DNA from 3 places in the Rhodococcus sp. G6(2025) genome. Region 2 is predicted to be linked to each of the others. Evidence: riboswitches for the same ligand, from Rfam matches in the RefSeq annotation. Region 2 holds a riboswitch; each other region holds the start of a gene.
What was found. A riboswitch is a leader RNA that binds a small molecule or an ion and turns the genes downstream of it on or off. The one in region 2 is predicted to bind S-adenosylmethionine.
Positions count from the first base shown of each region.

Region 1: another riboswitch for S-adenosylmethionine. It lies ahead of ACLIVD_RS03690 (aminotransferase class V-fold PLP-dependent enzyme); the one in region 2 lies ahead of ACLIVD_RS29980 (putative leader peptide).
Region 3: another riboswitch for S-adenosylmethionine. It lies ahead of ACLIVD_RS13175 (bifunctional o-acetylhomoserine/o-acetylserine sulfhydrylase); the one in region 2 lies ahead of ACLIVD_RS29980 (putative leader peptide).

Region 1 is NZ_CP179750.1:762,077-766,351, forward strand. It holds gene ACLIVD_RS03680 (purine-cytosine permease family protein) at 1-738, opposite strand, end outside; gene ACLIVD_RS03685 (MlaD family protein) at 1,035-2,282, shown strand; SAM riboswitch class IV at 2,363-2,477, shown strand; gene ACLIVD_RS03690 (aminotransferase class V-fold PLP-dependent enzyme) at 2,529-3,824, shown strand; gene ACLIVD_RS03695 (putative leader peptide) at 3,853-3,921, shown strand; gene ACLIVD_RS03700 (LLM class oxidoreductase) at 3,971-4,275, shown strand, end outside.
Region 2 is NZ_CP179750.1:6,474,692-6,478,966, reverse strand. It holds gene ACLIVD_RS29990 (HAD-IIA family hydrolase) at 1-485, opposite strand, end outside; gene ACLIVD_RS29985 (sulfite exporter TauE/SafE family protein) at 562-1,329, opposite strand; SAM riboswitch class I at 1,542-1,638, shown strand; gene ACLIVD_RS29980 (putative leader peptide) at 1,646-1,720, shown strand; gene ACLIVD_RS29975 (amino acid ABC transporter permease) at 1,865-2,845, shown strand; gene ACLIVD_RS29970 (amino acid ABC transporter ATP-binding protein) at 2,842-3,624, shown strand; gene ACLIVD_RS29965 (ABC transporter substrate-binding protein) at 3,662-4,275, shown strand, end outside.
Region 3 is NZ_CP179750.1:2,908,078-2,912,352, forward strand. It holds gene metX (homoserine O-acetyltransferase MetX) at 1-686, opposite strand, end outside; gene ACLIVD_RS13175 (bifunctional o-acetylhomoserine/o-acetylserine sulfhydrylase) at 683-1,966, opposite strand; SAM riboswitch class IV at 2,085-2,205, opposite strand; gene ACLIVD_RS13180 (NADP-dependent isocitrate dehydrogenase) at 2,479-3,702, shown strand; gene ACLIVD_RS13185 (MFS transporter) at 3,901-4,275, shown strand, end outside.

The DNA.
Region 1 (4,275 bases), 2.3 Mb from region 2:
GCCGAGTGTCGGGGCGTACGACAGCGGACCGCCGACGGCGAGCACCACGGCCAGAATCCAGGTGGGCCAGAACCCGCCGAGGAGATAGTCGCCGCTGCCCGACCCGCCGTCGAAGCGACCCCCGAACGCGAACACACCGAGCAGGAGCAGCGCGGCAACGACGGGCAGCACGAACTTCTGGAGCGCGACCACCGTGCCGTGGCCGAACAGCGCGACGGCCACGATCTCGGCGGCGATGATGCCGTAGCCGAGGGCGAGCATGCCGTTGTCGACCGGTGTGCCGAGCAGGCGGTGGGCGGCGGCGATCAGCGCGTCACCCGAGGTCCAGACCGCGATCGCGGCGTACGCGAGGGCGAAGAGCAGGGTGAGCCCCGAGCCGATCATCCGTCCGCTCACTCCGAAGTGCGCACCACTCGACACGGTGTTGTTCGTGCCGGTGCGCGGGCCCAGGAGTGACAGGGGAGCGATGAGGAGCGTGCCGAGTCCGATGCCGACCGCGCTGGCCGCGATCGCGCTGCCGAACCCGAGTCCGAACGTGATGGGGAGCCAGCCGAACACGATCACCGAGAACGCCAGGTTGCCGCCGAAGAACACGGCGAGCATGTTGAGCGGTCGCGAATCGCGTTCCGATTCGGGGATGTATTCCACGCCGATCGTCTCGACGTGTCCGAAGCGGTCCTCCGGCGGGGAGGGGGCGGTGTCGTCGAGGGGCGTCGTCGGGTCGAGATTCGTGGACACTGCGGACCTCACATTTCGGGGCGGAGGTGACTGTCATCACGTCCTGTTGGGAACCGAAGATATTCCAAACTGAAAATTCAGTCAAGACCGTCGAGTGACGTGCGCCACCGAGGGTGGTTCGGAGTTTGCGCTGCTACGGCGACCGGACTAGATATATGTGTGACCGCTTGTCTCACGTATCCCACTGTCATCGGAGTGCCTGTGTCTGCCGCCGCCATCAACAGTCATTTCGCGAACCGGTGCCTGCCAGCCGCAGCGGGGACGGCGTTCGGGCGACGCGACATCGAGGGTCGACGGTGAGGTCGCCGCTCGTCCGGTGGCAGCTGATCGGCTTCGTTCTCGTGGCTCTCACGGGCCTCGTCTACGTGGGTGCCAACTATGTGCGCCTGGGCAATCTCCTCGGGTTCGGCGAATACACCGTGCACCTCGAATCGGAGACGTCGGGCGGCATCTTCACCAATGCGGAAGTCGCCTACCGCGGCGTGCCGGTCGGCCGCGTCGGGGACATGTCCCTGACCCCGGACGGCGTCGTCGTCGAACTGAGGATCGACACGAGCGCGCCCGACATTCCCGCCTCCGCGAAAGCCGTCGTGGCCAACAGGTCGGCGATCGGCGAGCAGTACGTCGACCTTCGGCCCGCCACCGATCGGGGGCCGTTCCTCGCGGACGGGTCCCGAATCGCCGCCGCCGACACGTCGACGCCGGTGCCCGTCGAAGAATTGCTCGCCAGCACACGGGGATTGACGGAATCCGTGCCGATCGACGCGCTCCACACCGTCGTGACGGAACTCGGTGCGGCATTCGACGGCAAGGGCAAAGACCTTCAGTCGCTCGCGGATTCGTTGTCCGGGCTGTCGGGGTCGGGCTCCGAATCGCTCGATCGGACAATGGCTTTGGTGCGCGACGGTCGCACTGTACTGGATACGCAGTCCGAACAGTCCTCGGCGATCAAGGATTTCAGTGCCGACCTGGACTCGCTCGCGGATCGTCTGCGCAGCAGCGACCCGGACGTCCGGCGGCTGATCGACAACGGAAATCCGGCGAGCGATCTACTGGGGCAACTCGTCTCGGAGGCCGGACCCGGTGCCACGACGAACCTCGCCAACCTGTCCGTCACGGCGAAGGCGATCTCGGTGCAAGCCACCGCCCTGCAGACCCTGTTCGTGTACCTGCCGGGGGTGGCGGCAGCGTCGTCGACCATTGCGCCCGACGACGGAACCGTGCACCTGGGCCTGGTGGCCGAGACCAACAATCCGCCGTCGTGCACCGTCGGCTACGAGGGCACCCAGGCGATCCTCCAGGAGATGAAGCGGAACGACCCGAACTTCGACGACACGCAGCAGGACTTCCCGCAGAACACCGCCGCGTCCTGCGAAGCCCCACAGGGCAGTCTCACCGGCGTCCGCAGTGCGAACCGGATCGTGTTCGGCGACCCCGCCACCGTTCAGCCGTGGGACTCCACGCCCAAGAAGGACCCGAACAGGCTGGACCTCAACCCGATTGCGAATCAGCTCGCCCCGCTCCTCGGGGTGACTCCCAACTGACGCGAGTTCTCGGTCCCGGATCCGGGACCCTCCGGGTTTCGGGTTGACAACAGCGCGTCGATCCTGCAATCTTCGAAACAGGTCACGAGTACCAGCGTCAAGCCCCGGCTAGCTGGTCGGCAACCCTCCACCGCGGCGGGGTGCTCCGGGTGACGACCAGGCTGAGGTCCATACCGGACCCGGCAAGCGCGGACTCCGAGAGGGCACCGACCCTGCGACGAGTCCCTGACTACGAGGGATGTCGTGATGACTGCTGTACTGACCGCTGACGTGTGTGTTGCCCCCTTGGCCCAGGTTTCGGGCTCCGACCTGCGGGTTCCGCTCGTTCAGGGCGGCGACTGCGCCTACGTCAACTTCGACTACGCCGCCAGTGCGCCGGCGTTGGCGCAGGTGACCGACCGGATCGGGGCACTGCTACCGACGTACTCCAGCGTGCACCGCGGCGCCGGCTACGCGTCGCGGGTCTCGACCGAGTGCTACGAGAACGCCCGCGACTCTGTCGCCCGGTTCGTCGGAGCGGGGGAGGACCAGGTGGTGGTCTTCACCCGGAACACGACCGACTCGCTGAATCTGCTGGCCGGCTGCGTCCCCGGCAGCACCGTCGTCCTCGACATCGAGCATCATGCGAACCTGCTGCCGTGGAAGAACTCTCGCGTCGTGAGGGCGGCGGACACGCTGGAGGAGACGGTCCGCCTGCTCGTCGCAGAACTGTGCTCCAAGCCCACCGCCCTGCTCGCGGTGACGGGTGCATCCAACGTGACCGGCGAGGTTCTGCCGATCGCCGCCCTCGCCGAGGTGGCGCATCGTTGCGGCGCACGGATTCTCGTCGACGCCGCTCAGCTCGCGCCGCACCGGCGCATCGACGTCGAGGAGTGGGGCGTCGACTACCTCGCGTTCTCCGGGCACAAGCTGTATGCCCCCTTCGGCGCCGGTGTGCTGGTGGGCCGCCGGGACTGGCTGGACGCCGCCGAGCCCTATCTCGCAGGCGGCGGGGCGGTCCGGAACGTGACCGTCGAATCGACCCAGTGGGCGCCCGCCCCTGCCCGGCACGAGGCCGGAACCCCCAACGTGCTCGGCGCGGCGGCGCTCGCCGCCGCGTGCGATGCACTGTCCGAGCTGGACTTCGGCACGGTGGCCGCACACGAGGCGGCACTCACCGGCCGGCTCCTCGACGGCCTCGGCTCCGTCGACGGCCTGGAGTTCCTGCGGCTGTGGTCGGACGCCCCCGACACCGTGGGGATCGTGACGTTCACGATCGACGGGTTCGAGCCGGGAGAGATCGCCGCCTACCTCTCCGCCGAACATGGAATCGGAGTTCGCGACGGGCGGTTCTGCGCCCATCCTCTGCTGGGCCGCCTCGGCAGGCCCGACGGCGCCGTGCGGGTGAGTGTGGGTCTCGGAAGCTGCTCCGAGGACGTGGATCGGCTGGTCGACGCGGTGCGCACCCTGGTGGCGGGCCGCCGGAGCTGGACCTACGCCAAGGAGAGCGGCCAGTGGAATCCGGTGCCGGAGACGCGTTTTTCGCGGGACGCGCTAGTATGACCGCATGGCATCGCAGGCTGGGAGCACAATGATTGCTCACTGGTGCCGTCGGCATGTCGATCTGTGCCGAACCGCCTCGGGTATGTGTTCGAGCTGACCGTTCTTCCAGCTCCGTTTCATTCACACGTCATTCCCGAGGAACCCCTATGTCTCGAGACAATGCCTTCGTATCCCGTCCACTTCGCGTCGCCGTCGAACTGACCGGCTCCGGCCACCACCCGGCGGCCGAGGGTGCCACCGGCACGCGGCCGATCAACGGCGCGGACTACTGGGTGGACCTGACCGCCGATTCGACGGATCAGCTCGACCTCACGTCGTTCCCGCCGAACGTCGTCCGGATCCGGGCGTCCGATCTGCGTGAGGCGCAGCAGGAACGCGCACGGATCCGCGCCGAACTCGTCGCCGACGGTCGCGACCCCGACAGCGTCACCGTCCTGGTGGACCTCGAGGT
Region 2 (4,275 bases):
CTACTTATCAGTGCGGCAACGGATCCCGTGGCCGGAAGGGAACCCTCCCGGGACGGGCCGGTGGGGTCGGGGTTGGTGGCGATGAAGCGAGCGCCCCTCTCCACCAAACGAATTGCGGTGGTGATCGCCTCGAAGGAGTAGGTGCGGGTCTCGCCGAGGACCACGTAGTCGGGATCGTTGTCGGTGAGGACGTACCCGATGTCGTGCAGTGCGGTGGTGAGCCCGGATTCGCCGACGACGTAGGCGCTGCCGCCGGGGCGCTGGCTCGCCAGGAACGTCGCGGTGGCCAGGGCGGACGTCCAGATCGATTCCTCGGGAATGTCCAGGCCGGTGCGGAGCAGACGGGCGCGGAGGTCGCGCGGAGTCCTGATCGAATTGTTGGTGAGGACGATGAACGGGGTACCCGACTCCCGGAGTTCGGCGAGGAACAGGTCGGCCCCGGGGACCAGGTGCTCTTCGTGGACGAGAACGCCGTCCATGTCCATCAGATAGGTCCAGCCCGGGTGCTCTACGTCTTTGCTCACCGACTCAGTATGAGGGAGCGGGAGGGTGCATGCGCGACTATGCGAGCAGCCGGAACAGGCCGATGAGGCCGACGACGACGATGGTTCCCCGCAATGCGGTCGGCGACAGCCTGCGGCCGTAACGGGCGCCGAGGACGCCTCCGAACAGCGAGCCCACCGCGATCAGGCCGGCGGCCGCCCAGCTGATCCGGTCGAAGGCCACGAGCGTGTACGCGGTCGCGGCGACAACGTTGACGAGGAGCGAGAGCAGGTTCTTCGCGCCGTTCATCCGTTGCAGGCTCTCCGGCAGGATCGCGCCCATCACACCCATCAGCAGGATGCCCTGCGCGGCGGTGAAGTATCCGCCGTACACGCCCACGGCGAACGTCCCGACGGTCAGCAGGGTGAGGCGCGCCGGGCTCAGCCCCGCCTCGTGGCTGCCGCGCTGCTTCGCCCAGGCCTGGATCTTCGGCTGCAGCACCACCAGGATCAGGGCGAGGATCAGCAGCACCGGGACGACGAGTTCGAACACAGTTTCGGGTAGGTGCAGCAGTAGCCACGAGCCGAGAACCGCACCGCACAGCGACGCCGGGATCTGCCACCGCAGCCGCGGTCCCTGCCCGGCCAGTTCCCGCCGGTACCCCCACGTGCCGGACACGCCACCGGCGACCAGGCCGATCGCGTTCGACATCGTGGCGGTCACCGGAGGGAACCCGAACGCCACCAGGGTGGGGAAGGTGATGAGCGTGCCGCTGCCGACGATGGCGTTGATCGCGCCCGCGCCTACACCGGCTACCAGGATCGCGATGACTTCGAGTGGTGTCACCGAGGCGACGTTACAAGGGCCTCGGAAGGCCCGGCAGCCGGGTCGCACGACCACGGAGATGCAGGGCTGCACGCATCATTCAACCGCATCGATCTCCGTCTGTCAGTACTTCTGCGCACGGTGATTCTTGCGGCCGATCGGCACCATTTCCCCTGTGTTGCAGGGAAATACCCCGTGTTGACGGGGTTCGGGAATGCGGCTAGTGTTCGCTTCAACCATCCAGAGCGACCGAGAGACCTGGCTCGTTGACGTCGCAGCAACCCTTCCGAATTCTTCGGGTGCGGGTGCTACCGCCGGGATCGATGGAAGGCAGCACATGAACTACCCCGCGCGCCCTGCGTGGCGCAGACGGCACATCGACCTGTGCCGGACCACCTCCTGCCACTGTTGACGAGGTCTCACAGCACGCTCACCGGGCATTTCGCCCGGTGAGCGCCTGACGCGCGCCCGCATCCCGCGGAAGACGCGCCTCCTCCAGTCCCGTTTCCAGGTGAAAGGCCGCCTCAGTGATGTCTGTCGTAAGTGGTGAGGGAGCGTGAGCGCCCCCGTCCGGGCGCGTTCGGCCGCGCCCCTCGATTCAGTGCCGTCCGGCGACGGGGACGCCGCGCTGGAAGTGGCGCGGAGGTGGCATCCGTGGCGGTGGGTCGTCAGCGCCGTCGTGCTGGTACTGCTCGCCCAGTTCGTCCACGGCCTCGCGACCAACCCGGGATGGGACTGGGCGACGTTCGCCAAGTACTTCACCGCCGGCTCCGTGCTGCAGGCGCTGTGGATGACGGTGAAGCTGACCTTGTGGGGGACGGTCCTCGGATTCGCACTCGGTGTGGTGCTGGCGGTCAGCCGCTTGTCGCACAACCCGGTGTTGCAGGTGATCGCCTGGGTGTACATCTGGGCGTTCCGGTCGATTCCGCTGATCGTGCAGCTCCTGTTCTGGTTCAACATCACATACCTGTATCAGACTCTGTCGCTGGGCATTCCGTTCGGTCCGGGCTTCTTCACGTTCGAGGTGAACGGTGTCATCAGCGGCTTCACCGCCGCCGTCATCGGTCTGGCCCTGCATCAGGCCGCGTACTCCGCCGAGATCATCCGCTCCGGCATCATCTCGGTGGACCACGGGCAGATCGAGGCGGCGCAGTCGCTGGGCATCCCGCGCCGACGCCAGTTCTTCAAGATCGTTCTGCCCCAGGCGATGCGCGGCATCCTGCCGAACGCCGCGAACGAGGTGATCAGCCTGTTCAAGGGCACCTCGATCGTGTCGACGATGGCAATCGCCGAACTGTTCTACCAGGTTCAGGTGATCTTCGGCCGCAACGGCCGCGTCGTGCCGCTGCTGATGGTCGCGACGATCTGGTACATCATCCTGACCACGCTGTTGTCGATCGGCCAGTACTACGTCGAGCGGCACTACGCGCGCGGATCGGCACGGGCGCTGCCGCCGACTCCGTGGCAGAAGCTCACCCGGAAGTTCGCCGAGATCCGTGACGCCGGTGTCTCCGTACCGAGAGGCGCCACGAAATGACAACCGAAGCCCATCCGGCGGAGTACGCGGTGGAAGTTCGCGGAGTCCACAAGTCCTTCGGCGCACTGGAAGTCCTGCGGGGTGTGGACCTGCTGGTCCGCAAGGGCGAGGTGACGGTGATCCTGGGGCCGTCGGGTTCCGGCAAGTCCACGCTGCTGCGCACGCTCAACCACCTGGAGAAGGTCGACCGCGGCACCATCCGCATCGACGGCGACCTCATCGGTTACCGGCGCAAGGGCAGCAAACTGCACGAACTGCGTGAACGCGACATCCTGAAGCAGCGTTCCCGGATCGGATTCGTCTTCCAGAACTTCAATCTGTTCCCTCACCTCACGGTGCTGGAGAACGTGATCGAGGCGCCGGTGTCGGCGCAGGGCCGCGACCGGGCCGAGGTCGAGGCCGAGGCGATTGCGCTGCTGGAACGGGTGGGCGTAGGTGACAAGGCCCACGAGTACCCGCGACAACTGTCCGGCGGCCAGCAGCAGCGGGTCGCGATCGCCCGGGCCCTCGCACTGCGCCCGGCGGTGATCCTGTTCGACGAGCCCACGTCTGCCCTCGACCCGGAACTGGTCGGCGAGGTCCTCGCCGTGATCAAGCAATTGGCACGGGACGGCGCGACCCTCGTGATCGTCACCCACGAGGTGGGCTTCGCGCGGGAGGTCGCCGACACGGCGGTCTTCATGGACGCCGGCGTCGTGGTGGAACAGGGCCCGCCCTCGCAGGTCATCGACAACCCGCAGCACGACCGCACCACAGCATTCCTCTCCCGAGTTCTCTGATTCTCCACACCTCGGTGTGGATCCCCGAAAGGCGCACATGTCCACCGCACGGTTCCGTACGAAAATTCTGGCCTCGGCCCTCACCACCGTCGCGCTGCTCGCCGCCGCGTGCGGGGGCGGCGACGTCGAGGACGAGGGATCGGCGCCGACCTCGGCTGCCGGATACAACCTCACCGCCGACCAGAATCGCATCACCACCGACGAGGTCGAGTCGATCGCCGCGAAGGTCCCCCAACAGATTCGCGACCGCGGCACGCTCGTCGTGACGGGCAGCGCCGGTTCCGCCCCGCCCCTGCGTTTCTACGCCGACGACGACAAGACGCTCATCGGCTCGGAGACCGACTTCGCGTACCTGATCGGCGACGTTCTCGGGTTGAAGGTCGATCTCCAGGCGGCGGACTGGGCGCAGAACTTCGTCCGCATCGATTCGGGGGAGGCCGACGCGTTCATCTCCAACGTCACCGTCACCGAGGAGCGGAAGGAGAAGTACGACTTCTCGACGTACCGCCTCGACACGGTCGCGTTCGAGACGAAGAAGGACAGCGGCATCCAGATCAAGGAGCCCAAGGACGTCGCAGGTTTGAAGATCGCGGTCTCCTCCGGCACCAATCAGGAAGCGCTGCTGGTGAAGTGGAGTGAGCAGAACGTCGC
Region 3 (4,275 bases), 3.6 Mb from region 2:
GCGATCCGGCGGGCGATGCGCAGTCCGGCCCGGGGGATCCGGCCGGTGTCGTGATAGTCGCCGCCCTGCCAGTCGGGGTCGCTGGTGATGGCCGCGATCTGGGTGGTCTGTGTGCCGATCTGGTCGGCGGTCGCGCGGGCGCCGACCGCGAGAACGAGCGCGGACGCCACCTGGTCCGGGTAGGTGACGGCCCACTCGAGCGCGCGCATTCCGCCCATCGAACCGCCGACGACGGACGCCAGCTTGTCGATGCCCAGCAGGTCGGTGAACTTCTTCTCGGCCGCGATCTGGTCGCGGATGGAGATCTCCGGGAAACGGCTGCCCCACGGGCGCCCGTCCTCGGCGATCGAACCGGGACCGGTGGTGCCGCGGCAGCCACCGAGGACGTTGGTCGCGATGACGCACCATTCGTCGGTGTCGATCGGCGCACCCGGACCGACCATCCCGGTCCACCAGCCGGGGGAGGGGTGTTCGTCGGTGACGGGTCCGGTGACGTGCGAGTCGCCGGTGAGGGCGTGCTCGACGAGCACCACGTTGTCCCGGTTCGGGGACAACTCACCCCATCGCTGCACGGCGAGGGACACCGACGGGATCACTGTTCCGCTCTCGAGCTCGAGCGATCCGATGTCGATGGTGCCGAGACGTCCGTCCGCCACCGGCAGGTTCTGTACAGCGCTCACGGTCAAGATGCCGCCGCCGTGAGTCCGGTCTCGATATCGGCGATGATGTCGTCGATCCCTTCGATGCCTACAGCCAGGCGGACCAGTCCGGGGGTGACGCCGCTGGCGGCCTGCTCCTCGGGGGTCAGCTGGGAGTGTGTGGTGGACGCCGGGTGGATCACCAGCGAGCGGACGTCGCCGATGTTCGCGACGTGACTGTGCAGGGTGAGCGCGTTGACGAACTTCTTGCCCGCGTCGATGCCGCCGGCGAGTTCGAACGTCACGATCGCGCCCGCACCCCGCGGCGCGATCTGCTTCGCCCGGTCGTGCCAGGGCGACGACGGAAGCCCGGCGTATCCGACGGACACGACCTCCGGCCGCGCCTCCAGGTACTGGGCGACGGCGGTCGCGTTGGACACGTGCCGTTCCATGCGAAGGCTCAGCGTCTCGAGACCCTGGGCGATGAGGAACGCGTTGAACGGGGAGATCGCCGAGCCGAGGTCGCGGAGCAGCTGCACGCGCGCCTTGAGGGCGAAGGCAGGCGGTCCGAGTTCGGAGTAGACGACGCCGTGGTAGCTCGGGTCCGGGGTGGTGAAGTTGCCGTGGCGGCCCTGGGTCCAGTCGAACGTGCCGCCGTCGACGATGACACCGGCGATCGCCGTGCCGTGGCCACCGAGGTACTTGGTGGCGGAGTGCACCACGATGTCCGCACCGTGCTCGAGGGGGCGGATCAGGTAGGGGGTGGCCACCGTGTTGTCGACGATCAGCGGGAGCCCGTGCTGATGGGCGATCCCGGAGATGCCCGGCAGGTCGAGGACGTCGTTGCGGGGGTTGGAGATGGTCTCGCCGTAGAACGCCTTCGTGTTGTCCCGGATCGCGTCCTTCCACTGCTCGAGGTCGTCGGGGTCCTCGACGAACGAGACCTCGATGCCGAGCTTGGGCAGCGTGTAGTGGAAGAGGTTGTAGGTGCCGCCGTACAGCCGCGGGCTGGAGACGATGTGGTCGCCCGCCTCGGCGAGGTTCAGGATCGCGATCGTCTCGGCGGCCTGTCCGGAGGACAGCAGCAGGGCGGCGACGCCGCCTTCGAGGGCGGCGATGCGCTGCTCGACCGCGTCCTGGGTGGGGTTCATGATGCGGGTGTAGATGTTGCCCGGCTCGGCCAGACCGAACAGCGCGGCAGCGTGATCGGTGCTGTCGAACGTGTACGAGGTGGTCTGGTAGATCGGCAGCGCCCGCGCCTTGGTGGTCGCGTCGGACGTCTGCCCGGCGTGGATCTGCTTGGTCTCGAACGACCAGTTCTCGGTCATGTGCTGTCTACTCCAGTGGTCTGACGAGGCGCGACGGAGTTGCTGGTTCGTTCGCGCACAGGGCTTGTCTGGTGCTCTATCTACGACAACAACAACACATCATGAACCTCCGATGTCGGACCCGCGCTTGTCACCCGACTGTTGTATGAATCAGGGAACCAGGTCATCACCCGGGGCACCCCACCGCGGTGGAGGGTTGCCGGCCAGCTAGCCGGGGCTCGTTGCTGGCACTCATGACCTGGAGTGAATCTTAGCGGCTGGGGTGGAACGACCGGAAACGGCACCGATCAGGGCCACTAGCAGGGAAAAGTTACCCGCGAGTAGGGACGACCTCCGTGCCCCACGTGTTGCGAGCGTGGCGCATAGCAGTACGCTTGTCTTGTTTACGTGCGGTCTCCCAGCGGCCGCCTTGACCGTCTACGTTTGAAAAGCGAACCGTTCGCGGACCCACTCACAAAGTGCGACCGCAACCGTGTAACCAGGGAAACTTCCTAGGAGGACGCGAAGCACCCATGTCCAAAATCAAGGTTGAGGGCACCGTCGTCGAACTCGACGGCGACGAGATGACACGCATTATCTGGCAGTTCATCAAAGACAAACTGATCCATCCTTACCTGGATGTGAATCTCGAGTACTACGACCTCGGCATCGAACACCGGGACGAGACCGACGACCAGGTGACCGTCGACGCGGCCAACGCCATCAAGAAGCACGGCGTCGGCGTCAAGTGCGCGACCATCACCCCGGACGAGGCACGCGTCGAGGAGTTCGGTCTCAAGAAGATGTGGCGGTCGCCCAACGGCACCATCCGCAACATCCTCGGTGGGACGATCTTCCGCGCGCCGATCATCATCTCCAACGTTCCGCGACTGGTTCCGGGCTGGACCAAGCCGATCATCATCGGCCGTCACGCCTTCGGCGACCAGTACCGCGCCACCGACTTCAAGGTCCCCGGTCCCGGCAAGGTGATGATCACCTACACGCCCGAGGACGGCAGCGAGCCGATCGAGCACGAGCTGGTGAACTTCCCCGAGGGCGGCGGCGTCGTCCAGGGTCAGTACAACTTCACCAAGTCCATCGAGGACTTCGCGCGCGCCTCGCTCAACTACGGCCTGCAGCAGAACTACCCGGTGTACCTGTCGACCAAGAACACCATCCTCAAGGCGTACGACGGCGCGTTCAAGGACATCTTCCAGCACGTCTACGAGACCGAGTTCAAGTCGGAGTTCGACGCGGCAGGACTCACCTACGAGCACCGTCTCATCGACGACATGGTCGCGTCGGCGCTCAAGTGGGAGGGCGGCTACGTCTGGGCCTGCAAGAACTACGACGGCGACGTCCAGTCCGACACCGTCGCGCAGGGCTTCGGATCGCTCGGCCTCATGACCTCCGTGCTGCTGACCCCGGACGGAAAGACGTGTGAGGCCGAGGCCGCACACGGCACCGTGACGCGTCACTTCCGTCAGCACCAGCAGGGCAAGCCGACGTCCACCAACCCCATCGCGTCGATCTTCGCGTGGACCCGTGGACTCGAGCACCGCGGCAAGCTGGACAACACCCCCGACGTCATCGGCTTCGCCCAGAAGCTCGAAGACGTGGTCATCAAGACCGTCGAGGGTGGCCAGATGACCAAGGACCTCGCGATGCTGGTCGGCGGCGACCAGGGCTACCTGACCACCGAGGAGTTCCTCGGTGCGCTGGACATCAACCTCCAGAAGGCCATCGCCGAGCAGTAGGCACCGAGCCACAGCGTTACGAGCGGGACGTCCCCTCACGGGGCGTCCCGTTCGGCGTTTCCGGGCCGGGTGAGTCATCTCACGGTCGCTCGCGGCGCGAAAAGCGGAATCCGGGGAAGAGAATTTCGATGTGGGTCGTTGCGCAACGAGGCGCCGTGCGCCGCGTAGCCGTCTCCCCGCCTAGTCGAAAGTCCTTCTGTGAGCACTTCCACCCCCGTCCGCCCCGAGCACCTCGGTGTCATCGCCCAACATCCGTCCGTCCGCAAGCTCGCCATGATCGCGCTCGCGCTCGGTGGCTTCGGGATCGGGACCACCGAGTTCGTGGCGATGGGGCTACTGCCCGAGATGGCGTCGAGTCTCGGGATCACCGAGCCGACGGCCGGGCACGTCATCTCGGCGTATGCGCTGGGTGTGGTCGTCGGCGCGCCACTCATCGCGGCGTTGACCGCGCGGGTGCCCCGTAAGACGCTGCTGATCGCGTTGATGGCGGCGTTCACGATCGGCAACGCCGCCACGGTGTTCGCGCCGAACTACGGCGTGCTGATGGCCGCGCGGTTCGTGGCGGGCCTGCCG